One region of the Methylomonas sp. LWB genome, then DNA from elsewhere that is predicted to be linked to it. Evidence: riboswitches for the same ligand, from Rfam matches in the RefSeq annotation. Region 1 holds a riboswitch; each other region holds the start of a gene.

Evidence for each region. Region 1 has a riboswitch for cyclic di-GMP ahead of BJL95_RS01905 (VPLPA-CTERM sorting domain-containing protein). Riboswitches for the same ligand answer to the same signal wherever they lie in the genome.
Region 2: another riboswitch for cyclic di-GMP. It lies ahead of BJL95_RS02320 (hypothetical protein); the one in region 1 lies ahead of BJL95_RS01905 (VPLPA-CTERM sorting domain-containing protein).
Region 3: another riboswitch for cyclic di-GMP. It lies ahead of BJL95_RS23045 (hypothetical protein); the one in region 1 lies ahead of BJL95_RS01905 (VPLPA-CTERM sorting domain-containing protein).
Region 4: another riboswitch for cyclic di-GMP. It lies ahead of BJL95_RS16750 (hypothetical protein); the one in region 1 lies ahead of BJL95_RS01905 (VPLPA-CTERM sorting domain-containing protein).

The regions. Positions count from the first base shown of each region.
Region 1 covers NZ_MKMC01000004.1:67,264-70,377, forward strand. Annotated here, with positions in the region: gene arsB (ACR3 family arsenite efflux transporter) at 1-832, shown strand, start outside; cyclic di-GMP riboswitch class I at 1,730-1,853, shown strand; gene BJL95_RS01905 (VPLPA-CTERM sorting domain-containing protein) at 1,892-2,653, shown strand; gene BJL95_RS01910 (hypothetical protein) at 2,717-3,114, shown strand, end outside.
Region 2 covers NZ_MKMC01000005.1:26,134-29,247, forward strand. Annotated here, with positions in the region: gene BJL95_RS02310 (hypothetical protein) at 1-37, opposite strand, end outside; gene BJL95_RS02315 (VPLPA-CTERM sorting domain-containing protein) at 66-851, opposite strand; gene BJL95_RS02320 (hypothetical protein) at 987-1,757, opposite strand; cyclic di-GMP riboswitch class I at 1,858-1,934, opposite strand; gene BJL95_RS02325 (ABC transporter permease) at 2,367-3,114, opposite strand, start outside.
Region 3 covers NZ_MKMC01000100.1:83,874-86,987, forward strand. Annotated here, with positions in the region: gene BJL95_RS23040 (fused MFS/spermidine synthase) at 1-428, opposite strand, end outside; gene BJL95_RS23045 (hypothetical protein) at 800-1,780, opposite strand; cyclic di-GMP riboswitch class I at 1,932-2,014, opposite strand; gene BJL95_RS23050 (hypothetical protein) at 2,057-2,836, opposite strand.
Region 4 covers NZ_MKMC01000045.1:97,236-100,349, forward strand. Annotated here, with positions in the region: gene BJL95_RS16745 (TetR/AcrR family transcriptional regulator) at 1-402, shown strand, start outside; gene BJL95_RS16750 (hypothetical protein) at 954-1,733, opposite strand; cyclic di-GMP riboswitch class I at 1,853-1,930, opposite strand; gene BJL95_RS16760 (PAS domain-containing protein) at 3,066-3,114, shown strand, end outside.

The DNA.
Region 1 (3,114 bases):
CGGCGACGTGTTTCGTAACGGCCGGGTGTTGGCGCTGTCGCTGGTGCAAAACTGGCTGATCGGTCCGCTGTTGATGTTCGGCTTGGCGGTCGGATTTTTAGCCGACTATCCGGAATACATGACCGGCTTGATCCTGATTGGCCTGGCCCGGTGCATTGCGATGGTGATCGTCTGGAATGAACTGGCGCGCGGCGATAACGACTACTGCGCCGGGCTGGTGGCCTTTAACAGTGTGTTTCAAGTGCTGTTTTTCGGGGTTTATGCCTGGTTGTTCGTCACCGTGTTGCCGCCGCTGTTCGGTTTGCCGGGCAGTTTGGTGGCGGTGACGATCGCCGATATTGCCCAAAGCGTGTTTATTTATTTGGGGATTCCGTTCATCGCCGGTTTCGCGACGCGTTGGCTGTTGGTCAGAGCCAAGGGCAAGGATTGGTACCAGCAGAGTTTCGTACCCAAAATCAGCCCGCTGACGCTGATCGCGTTACTGTTTACGATCGTGACGATGTTCTCGTTGAAGGGCGAATTGATCGTGCAATTGCCGCTGGACGTGTTGCGTATCGCGCTACCGCTGTTGATTTATTTCGTCGCGATGTTTCTGGTCAGTTTCGCGATGGGCAAACTGATCGGCGCCGACTACGGCCAAACCACGACGTTGGCCTTTACCGCCGCCAGCAACAACTTCGAATTGGCGATCGCGGTGGCGGTGGCAGTGTTCGGCATCGACAGCGGCGCGGCTTTCGCGGCGGTGATTGGGCCGCTGATCGAAGTGCCGGTCATGGTCGGCTTGGTGAACGTCGCGTTCGCGATTCAACAGCGCTGGTTTGTCGGGCGCTAGTCCCGGCAGGTTTCGGCGTTCTCGCCAGCACCGGCTTTTTCGAACGATCGATCCCCCTGTAACCTCGGTTTCGGTCAATTTCTCGCAATTCGGCGTCAGCCGCCGCATGCCCTCTACATCCGGCCCTATTTCTCACTGGTGTTTCTCGGGCTGAGCCGGTCTAAGCCCGGACCGGCGTGCCCTTCGACAGGGCGAACGGTATTTAAGAGCCGGGTTAATAGGTCCCGCTCCGGCGGGGAAGCACAAACACGCCATTCCCAATGCCACGGGCATCCTGACTTTGCAAGCTATAGTTTTCCCGTTTGGGAAACTCCGGTAGGCGGCGTTTTAGCGGCGACCGAGTGTTTAGCCGCGAATCGCCGATAACCACGGTTAGCGCGTTTGCAACGCCGGGCAAAGTCAGTCCATCAGTGCTTGGTCCCCGCGACAGCGTCTAACGATTAGTACAGTTGCCCTCTCGCCGATATTCGTTTCCGGCCAATGTTAAGTCCTCCAATCGTTGGGCGGGCGGCCGATGCCGCACGCCAAATTCGACAGTCCATGTCGGATGCGCCCAATTTAGCCTGTTAGGTACGCGGTCCGTGGCGGCAACGATTCGCCCTTGAAAAACAACGTGCTGCGGCATTCGGCGATGTTTCGGCGTATCACGCATGTAATACATTTCACGATTCTTTAACAGAGCTGTAACGGAAACTTATTGATTTGTTTGGAATAATTCGCCGCAACTGAGATGGCAGGGAGCCGCGGGATCTTGGTTGATGCGGAATTACAGGGAACAGGGAAGACCAGCGAAGGGAGCGGCAAGAGGAAGAAGGTAGGGAGTAGGTTGCAATACGGACACATGGTAGCGGGGATAGCGACACCACTCGAGGTGTTAGAAGTTTAGTGAGCAGGTAAGCGTGTAAAAGCCAAACTCGCCGCGAGGCGGGGACGGAAAGTTTCAGGTCTTGGCTTGGGTCGGTCGCCGGGGATGGCGGCGGGCGGTAGGAAGCCGACAAGCCAAGACGGCTGGGCTGTCACCTTATGTATTTTTTAAATCTTAAACATAAGGAAACCATTATGAAATCTTTAAACAAAGCCTTGTTGGCGGCGGCGATGTTCGCTGCCACCGGCGCGGCGAATGCGGCGATCAACAATACTAGCGCGGCTACGGTCGAGGCCTATTTGTCGGTATACGACAAAAGCCAAACCTTGACGTTCACGCTGGATTTGGGCGTGCTGATGAGCGATTTGATCGCCAACGTCGCCAACGACAGCTATACGCTGAGCTACGATTTGAGCCTCAATGACAACTGGAACACCTTCGCCAGCGGTATGGATGCTTCGCAAACCAAGTTCGCGGTTGCCGTCGGTTTCGGTTCCAAGCAGTTGATCACCGGCATGACCGAGATTGCTAAATACAACAGTTTGCAACAATCCACAGTCCCTGGTACTGCGATCAAAAACCATGCGAATCAGATCAATGGCGGACAAGTCGCCGATAACCCCGGCGCTACTGGAAACGATTATGCCGCGAATCTGAGTTCGTTGGTGTACGACGCCGATACCCCGAATACCGGGCAACACAATGACTTCAACAGTATCTTCGGCACGGTCAGCTTGGCCCAAGCCAATATCGCCTACGGTACCTCCGGCGATTTCTGGTACTACAACGGCATTCAGCCTCACACGCTGGCCGCCGGTAAATGGACCCTGGCCGGCAATCTGCTGAGCTTCGGTCCGGCCCCGGCCAATGTGCCGCTGCCGGCCGCGGTTTGGATGTTCGGCGCCGGCCTGATGGGCTTGTTGCGCGCGACTCGCCGCAAATACGCCGCCGCATAAGCGGTATTCGGAGCGGCGTTGGCGCCGCTCCGGTTTGACGATTTTTTACTCGAGGAACTACCCATGAAAAACTTAGTATTAGGCACCGCGATCAGCGCCTTGTTGGCCGCATCAGGTGTGCAAGCCGCGACCGTCAACGATCCGATTCCGGTCGACGGCAACAACTTGCCCATCATCGACGCCAGCCAAACCAACGTGTTGTATTTGTCCGGCGCCTCCGCGGCGGTCAACTTTATCGAAAAACTGATCACCGATTCATCGGTACCGGCCGCCGATAAAGTCTGCGACACTACTAAAAAAATCTGGAAATACAAAGACAGCCTGACCGGTTCCGACCAAAACGCTTATTTGTGCACCCGCGCCACCACCAACAGCAATGTACCGACCAACAAGCCTTACATCTTGGTCTACAAACGCAGCGCCGGCGGTTCCGCGTTCGGCGTTAGCCCTATCATCGCCGA
Region 2 (3,114 bases), on a different contig from region 1:
TCAAGTATTTTGATGTTTCAAGGCGATGGCATGTCATCGAAACCTCCTGTTAACTGATATCCCGATCAAGCGGATCGGTTGCGAAAACCGCTCACGCCCATGCCGATTAAGCCGGTCATAAACATCCAGACGGCGGCCGGCAGCGGGACCACGGAGGTTTGAAAGCTGAAGGTACCGATGCGCGCATTAGCATTGCGGGCCGGACCGGCCCCAAGATGATCGAATCCCCAACCGTAACCCAACTCGCCGCTCAAAGACAGCACGTTTCCGTTGATCTCGGAAACCACGTTAAACAACTCGAAAGCCACCGCTTTAAAGCCGAGGGTGTTGTAAATGACCCAATCCGAACTTTCCGGCGTTTTTAGCGCTTCCGCGGGATTATAGGTCAGCGTCATGTCGCCCATTAATACCCGGTTAGTGGGTGGCGCGACATCCACTCGATAACGCAGGCCGCCGGCCAGTCCGATAGAGCCCGACGCAGTGCCGGTAATGTCGTTAGGGTCGAACGTGAAGGTAGTGGCGCTATTGTGCCGGCCTAACGGGTTGTCAGCCACATGCGCGCCATTGACGGTAAATTTCAATCCGGTGGCCGGAATTTCGTTCGCCGCGTAATCGGTCAGATCGACGGGCGTATTGTAATCGCGCAACTCTTCAAAGGTTTTTGAGGCCAGCGAAGCGTCGTAGTATTCCTCGACGTATATGGATGGCGCAGCGGTCCTATCTAGATCGATACCGTTCTCGAAAGCGTCTCGATCGATATTGATAATCAGCGAACCGCCGGATACGGTAGCGCCGTGCGCGGATGTCGCGGCAAGGGTTAACGACAGCACGATCAGGTATAGAAATTTCATGCGTATTCCTTGAAAAAAATTGGGTTTCTAATAAGTCGCTTACCGGCCAAGTTCGGGCTCTACCCCCCGACCGTTAACGGAAAGCAAAGCGCCCCGCAGCCTTTTGCGACGGAAGGGTGAGCGGTCTGGTAAGGCTTAGGCGGATAAGCCCGATTTACCTCTGGAGGCGCCTAACAGGCCGACCAATCCGCTCCCGAACAACCACACGCCGGCCGGCAGCGGCACTGCGGCGGGCGCCAGATTGAAGGTACCCACTTTGACCGATGTGCTGCCGTTAAACAGCAAATTCCAGGAGTAACCCAAAGTGGAAAGATACAAATCGCCGCTTAGCGATAATTCGCCATTACCGTTGACCGACTCGGTGGCATTCACCAAGCGGAACAAGGCTGGATCTTGCGCGGGGCTACTAAAACCGGCGCTGTAGGTAAAGATATTCCACGTCCCACTGGCTTTTTTCAGGTAAAAATCACCGGGGTTCAGGTAGGAGCCGCCACCGGCGGGTTCCATCCGAAATGCACCGCTCAAGCCGATTTGGCCTGCCGCTGTGTTGCTGGCATCCATCGTCGTGGCCTCCTGCTTTCTCGCGCCGTAGCTGATGGTGGTGCCATTGGCGTTCACCGGCAACGAAACGCTGAAGGTCTCGGTCTGACTGAGAGCAACACCGCCGGTCGTGTCCAGATCGATCGGCGTTGCGTTATAAGTCTCGTCCCAAAAATTGGCGATATACCAACCTTCGGAACCGCCAACGGCCGAGGTAAATGCGGAATTGTCGATGGTCATATTCGCGACGCCGCTAACGAGGGCCGCGTTGGCATCGCCTGCCGTTAACAGACCGCCGCCGAATACGCTGATTGCCAGAACGCCGGCATAGGCCGCTTTCAAACTGTGTTTGTTTAATAGGTTCATTGTTTTCCTTACAAAACGATCTAAGATTGATTTAATGGGCAAAATCCAGGTCCCGATACGGATGGAAGCGCGTCACATCCCATTGCAGAGCCCAAAGTTCGAAGGCAACCCGGCCGTCTTATTCCAAGACCCGTGGCTTTCCGGCTCCGCCTCGCGGCGGATGTGGCGAAATTGCCGCTTCCGTGCGGCATCGCCCGAATCCTTGAGCGAGGTTTTCCTAGATTTCCGGCGGCTTTTCCGAACGGCGCAAGATGCCGTCATTCGGCAGCCGCCAAGGCTCGAAACCCAACGATACTGGCTTAGAGAGAGCGCCGCGAAACGCAAACCCGCCGACATAAACCTATCGTCATTTCCCGAGTTGCTGATCTAACAGCAAAGACCAGGCCAACAAAAAAGCCATTGTTTTACAACGACTAACATTTTTACCGACGGCCAAACAAACCCAAACCACGTGATTTGCCTCAGCAACTGCGTGAAATCACCTATTCAAACGATTTGCCGGTATTTGTGACAACTCCACGTATCTCGAAACCTAAGCCGCGTCGAATCAACGGGCGGAATGCGCCAGCTCCCGGTGAGTCGCACGGACCTCCATGGATTGACCGACCCTCAATCTTCCACCCATTTAAACCGCAGCGCGGCGGTCGTTAAAAACAACAGCGTCATCATCGACAGGGTAATCAATGCCGGCGCTATCTCGGCCAATCCGGCGCCGTCGATCATCACCGCGCGCGCGGCTTGCAGCACGTGGGTTAGCGGGAAAATCAGCGTCAGGTTCTGCAACAGCGCGGGTGCGCCTTCCAGCGAAAACCAGACCCCGGACAGCAGTATCATCGGCAAGGTCAGCAAATTCAGGATGCCCAACGCCAACTCCTCGCTACCGGTCCGGCTCGCCATCAATAAGCCGAGACTGATCAAAGTTACCGAACCGAGTACCGCTATCAGCGCCAACAAGGCATAAGCCCCCTGCACTAAAAAGTCGAACAAGACGTTCATCGCGACAAATTGCAGCACGACCGCCAGCATCAACAGCCCCAGCCGGCTGACGACTTGTGCCGACAGGAACTCAAAAGCGTTGACCGGCGAGGCTTTCAAGCGTTTAAGCACGCCGCTTTTGCGATACCTGACGATGGTAAAGCCGACGCCGAACAAACTGCCGTGCATGATGTTGATGGCTAAAATGCCGGGCAAAACCCAATCGAGGTAGCGCACCCGCCGCCCGGAAACCACTTGCTTTTTCCAGGTGGCGGCTCGATCGCCAGCCAGCAGGACTTTTTCCAGCAGATAGCCCTGCCCGGAACTGTCGTTTATCCAATAGCCGTTTTCCGCCCCCCCTTGCACCACCATATCCAGTTGA
Region 3 (3,114 bases), on a different contig from region 1:
ACCGAACCGACTGCCCGGCCTACACCCCGCAAGTCGCGAGTGGCCATTTTGATCACATAGGGACCAACCATCGCCAACGAAGTCAGCGGCAACGTAAACAATAACAACGCACTGACAAACGCGCCGCCGCGTATTCCCAGCGGATTAGTCCACGTCATTACCGGACCGCCGAGAAACGGAATCAGCGCCGTTGTTACCGAAGCCAGCGCCAAAATATGCGCCAGCCGCAAGGCCGGATAACGATCCGACAAATAACCGCCCAGGTAATACCCGATCGCCAACGCAATCATCGTTACCGAAATCAGCGCGGTCCAAACGTATAAACTGACCCCATAAAACGGCGCGATAATTCGCGTACCCAGTAGTTCCAATATCATCACCGCGCCGCCGCTAATCGTCACCAGGGCAAACAACGCGGCGGCGCTCAATGCGCCGCTCCGCGCTTTAGAATCGGTTAAACCGTTTTCAGACATGACTGACCAAACTTTGAGTAAGAAGTAAAAACCTATTGATCGCCGCGAACTTCCTAACAAGTACTCGATCGGTAATCGGGCCGGGCATTATAAGCGCGAAAAACCAAATCGTCCGTTGCCGGCATCGAATCGACAGTATGCCGGCGACTAAAGAAAAACGCCTCGGCCATCGAATATCATTTAAAGCGGCATCCTTAAGCGTCACAAACCGGCCCGATGGCATCAAAACAAAAACGAGCGCTTGCCCCAATCCCTGGGGCGAGCGCTCGCGAATGGTTGGCATCCCGCCAATGCGTTATCGAAGCAAGCCGATAACCTTCCTTGAATTAAGCGCTACGCGCGCGGCGTTTCATGCCCAGGAAACCCATCAATGCGCTACCGAACAACCAAACCGCACCAGGAACCGGAACGGTGGTTACGCTGAAGTTGCTGATAGTCAAACCGCGGGCCAAACGGTCGGCTGTGTAGGCTGCCGCGTACTGGCTACCGGCGGTGGCGCCGCCGTTGACGATGTCGTTGAACAACTGGGTGTAATCCGCGACATTGGCGCCGCCGATTGCCAGGGTATAGACGCCGGCGTGCAAAAAGCCATTCCAAGACACGCTGTTATCCACCGTACCGTCGGCCGCTAAAACGCCAGTAGTTCCGCCTGATGAGTTGGTGAAGCTGGAACCCGCCGCGGCGTCCGCACCCGATTTGCCGGTATAGGTAATCGTTGCGATCTTAGCAGTATCTAAATTACCCAAATAGTTCGGGCCATGGGTATCGGTCGCGCCGGCAGTGCCATTGTTGCCTGTGGTAATACTGCCGTTGGTATCGAACACGCCCCACAAACCGGTAGGGTTAGCGGCTGTGCCGGCCGCCGCGCCACCGCGAACGTCATTGACACCCGCGAACGGCGACCAAGAAGCAAAATCAGGCGCTCCCGCCAAATATGCAGCGGTATCGGGATCAGCCGCGGTTGAAGCGACATCGCCCACGCCGTCGTGCGAGGAGGCTGGAACCACGCCGTTGTACAACGAGAAGCCTGGGTTCAATGTGCTTGCACCATTGGCATTGGTTGTACCGGTAATGGTGAAGCTAACATTCGCGTCTTTTTCCAGAATGAAATAACGGAAGCGGATGTCGTGAGTATTACCCAAGGAATCCGGGTTCAAACCGGCCAGATAACCGCCGTTGCTGGATACGGTGGGTGTAAAGTTTGCCGCAGCTCCATAGGTACTTGTCGCGCCTTGGGTGTTACCTGTCAACGGATCGTAAGTGCCCGCGCCCCAATATAACGCGCTGCCGTAGCCTACGTGCGCCATTGCTTGTCCGGACATTAATGCCATACCGCCAACCAACGTTAAAACCGAAGCTTTTAAAGTCATTTTTTTCATAGTTATTTTTACCGTAATAATTATTATCCCTCTGACAGACATTGAATTCGCAGTGAACCCCAAATCCGCCCCTTACATCGATTGCAACCCGGCCGTCCCTTCCCCCTAAGAGGACCCGTGGCTTTCCGGCTTCGCCTCGCGGCGAATGTGGCGAACCATCCCTGGCAAAACGTCCTGTTTTCTCCTCATTTCCCAAAACGAAAGTCAACCTTTGGCGCTATTGCGTTTCCTTGCCGTTGCCGTCAAACCCGCCAAGACCGGAGCGAACAACCATACTGCCGCCGGCAAAGGCACCGCCGTCACGCTTAAGGAAATCTGGCCGTCCAAACCCTCCAGCGCGGTTGCAGCGTCATAAACCGTTCCGCCGCCGGCCGCGATCGTATAATCGCCGGCGCCCAACAGATAATTCACCAGCGACACCGAATTGCCTCCCGCAGGACCAACGTGAGTCAGATATTGAATTACCCCCCATTCACCGCTGTTATTGGCCATGCTCCAGGAATCCAAAGCATCGAACTGGCCGCGATATTCGACGTGTTCAGTATCGCGAAACGGTGACAGCACCCCGTTATCCACCGGCGAAGCCAGCTTGACGACATGCGGCGTTGGCGTGGAGACCAATACTTTAGGATTCAACGGATCTACCGTCGTATCGTCGTGCGCTTCAGCCGCGAACAGCCCCGAATACAAGCTAAATGCCGGGTTCAACGCATCTGTTCCACTAATATCGCTAAAAGTGATCGTCACTAACGAAGATTGGTCCAGATGAAATTTGAAAAATGTCCCACCCGCCAGCGAGTGACTATCGCCCAACGCAGCCTCGGTACCGTTATGCCAACCGAAATTGGTAAACGTTCCGCCGTTGACGCCACCCGGCGACGAAATCGGATCGCTTAAATCCGCGTAATCGACATGCGCCAGCGCCTGTCCGGACAAACCGCACAGTGACACGACAGCTAGCGCCGCCCAATTAAACTTATTCATATTCAACATAAATCCCCCAAGTAAAAAGCTCCAAGGTCCGCGACTGTGGAAACCGACTTTCATCAAACGCCCGACGACACCCTAGCCAATCCGAAAATCTTTTCTATACTTCGTCGGCTAAGCTAGGCCATGTTACAGCAAATCGCATGCCATGAATTTTTCCCGCACAAAGCTTAGAAGACGCGCGGGCAAATTAATTAAACTATGTTATATGCAATAGCAATATCGGCAAATCCCACACATCCTCGATCAGACCAAGACCCAGCCCGAGAACAGCT
Region 4 (3,114 bases), on a different contig from region 1:
CTGCTTCAACCGTCGGAAGATGTAGCCTTCACCTTAAAGCGGCTTGGCGAGCGAATATTGAGCGTGTTTTTCACGCCGCAACGGCTAGCGTTAAAACGCATGATTGTTGCCGAATCCGGCAAGGGCCAAATCGGTCGTCTGTATTACGAACGCGGGCCGGGATTAGGCATGAAATATTTAGAGCAGTATTTTGGCGAAGTCATCGCGGCGGGTCGACTGCGCCCGGCCGATCCGAAGCTGGTGGCCGCGCATTTTCACGGTTTGCTGGAGTCGGAGATCTTCGAACCCTGGTTGCTGAATATCCTGCACGAACTGACGCCGGATTTGATCGAAGGCGTGGTCGAACGCGCCGTCGACGTTTTCATGAGAGCGTACGGCCCGGAGCGCGACCAAAATAACTAAGCATAGGGTCTCGGCGATTGGCACGGCCGCTTGTTGGTGGATGTAACGCGGGCGCTAAACATTCTTACGCTCCCAACCATAAATTCGCCTAGAGGCACTATCCGTCGGGCCGTCCGGCATTACCCGAGTCGTCTGGTTGTAGACCATTTTGGCGATATACGTCCTTTTGGATATAAACGCCTTGGCAATGGCGGCACGATCTTGCGTCGGGCGCCGTGGAAAGCCTCTCCGCTAACACCGCGCGAGACCCTTAAAATTTGGGTTAAGTTGGTTTGATTTGACAGGGTTGTGACATTTAGTTGAAGCAGGGGCCCATCAAATCAGAAATCTTCGAAAAGGTTTAAACGGAGGATAGCGCTAAAAAACAACCCCCTGGCCCAAATCCTGCTCAGGGGGAAGCATGGACGTGCTCTCGCAACGTTTACGCCGCTACTACAACAGTGGTCAATGTATGAATTTCAAGAACGATAGGAATAATTCTAATCTTGAATACCGCAAGCCTCATCGTGCGGCAATCTAGCGCTAAATCCACGCCGTATTCCATGAACGACTTAGGCGCTGATGCTGTTTTTGCGGCGGTTGATACCGAACAAACTCAACAAAGCGGTGCCAAACAACCATGCCGCGGCTGGCAGAGGTACCGCCGCGACCGGCGCGATGCTCAGATGACCTATAGTCGTGCTGAGTTTTGCTCCGGTAGCACCCAAAAAGCCCGAGTAGGAAAAGCCACCCGCTTGATGGGCCGGATCCGGCAAGAACTGCAGGTCGCCGTCAAGCATACCGGTCGTCGCCAGATTATCGACGACGTTTACCAGTTGGAATAAGGTGTTGTCCGGAAAGCCGGGTGAGTGGTCCACTAGGTTCCACGTACCGCCGATTTTTTGCAACGTCCAATCCTCGGACGACAGATAGGTTGACAGCGAAGGAGCGGTAAACCGGAAGGCGCCGCTAAGGCCGATAACCCCGACCGAGGAATTGCTGGTATCCATCGTCGTCGCCTGAATGGTGCCGGCGGTACCGAAACCACCGATGACGATCGTCGTCGTATTGGTGTTAATCGGTGCCTCGAAAGCACCGGTAAAGCCGCTAATCGCGGTTCCGCCGGCGAGAGAGCCGCTTATCATCGTGTTATTAAAGGACGAATCGAAAAAAGTCGTCGGAGCCCATCCTGAAGCGAGAAACGCCGAGTTCCAAACACCGTTTAGCGAGATGGTCGCTGTTCCTGAGACTAGGGCCGCGCTAGCGGTTTGCGGGGCCAGAGTCGCGGCGGCCAACATCATAGCCAATCCCGCGAGTTTAGTTTTGCGTATTGCGTTAATTTCCAAATTCATTTAATTACCTTGTTTCAAAAAAGAAGGGTTGAATGGATAAACTTCTCAACTGTGTGTGCGTCACTTGCTTTAACCCTCTTCAAGGCAAAAGCAGTCTTTCCCGGCATCCCTACCCGTGACACAGCAACCCGGCTATCTTGCCTACAAGACCCGTGGCTTTCCGGCCCTGCCTCGCGACAGGTTTGGCTAGCGCTCAAAATAGAGCACTTACTGGAAAGCAATAAAAAGACCAAAGAACAATCACTATAAATTTCATATACTTATTAAAAACCAAAAACCCCTGTTAATTCATTCGACCGTCGGCTCTACGGGATTTGACACAGTTCTAATTAATTGTTGCGGCATATGCCATAGTCCAAGCTGATTATCGATGAGCCTCAACAACTTAGAAGCCTCCGATAAGTCCGATGAAAGTATTAGTCCGACTGCAGGATCCTGACATTAAGAAGAACCCGATCCAATTTCAAAAAGGCTTCGATTTGATGGATTTTCTGAAGCTGTAAACTACCGATGCCCAGTACGCCGAAACCCTATTTCAGGCACGATGACCGCCGGTTTTCAATACCCAAGTTATGGTGGTTTGTAGTGGTCAAGACCCGCAAACTTTGTCAATGTACGGCCTGTCATCACCCAGCGCCACTGACCAACAGGGACGCTGTTTGAAGGTACCAAACGGCCTCTGACGGTGTGGCTTCTGGCGATCCAAGCCCAAAGATTCGCCGTGCCATCTAGCCGAGTGTTGGCATCGATTCAACCACCTATTCGATCTGCAAAGACTATGATGATCAGGTTTTTTTATCGCGGAGGCCAATACTCCGCCATGGCAGTCAGGGCGTTTGTTCAAATTGACCGAGGCTTATGAGTAATCAGAACGATATATATAGGACAATTACCATTGGCTCCTTGAACCGTACTGGTCATGGCCAGCTTCAAACCGACGGCGTTAAAAACGGAATTCACCTCGTATTCCTCGTTGGCCTTGGTGGGACATGCCTGGACATCATCAACATCAAAGCGGTGGTCGATGGGCGGATAAGCGCGACGAACGCGACGCGATCAAAGCACTCGCCTTCCCTGCCGATCTGCGGTTCCCGATTAGCGGCCAAATAGCTAGAACATGCGACGGTGAACCGAAATGCCGGGGTTTTTGAGGAAAATTCGACAGTAGACCGCGCAAAATAATGAGCTCACGGCCCGGACGACCGATAAAAAGCGCTTATGCGCAATCGGTGGCGTTTAGACGACTGGGAGCACGAATTCCGGTTAAATTTTTACTAGACGCTTATAAACATATTCAATTTCCTTGAGCTCTCGTATACCTATAAACAGAATATGTCGGCAAAAGTCATTTCATTTTTTTTCATACTGCTTTTTTGCACCG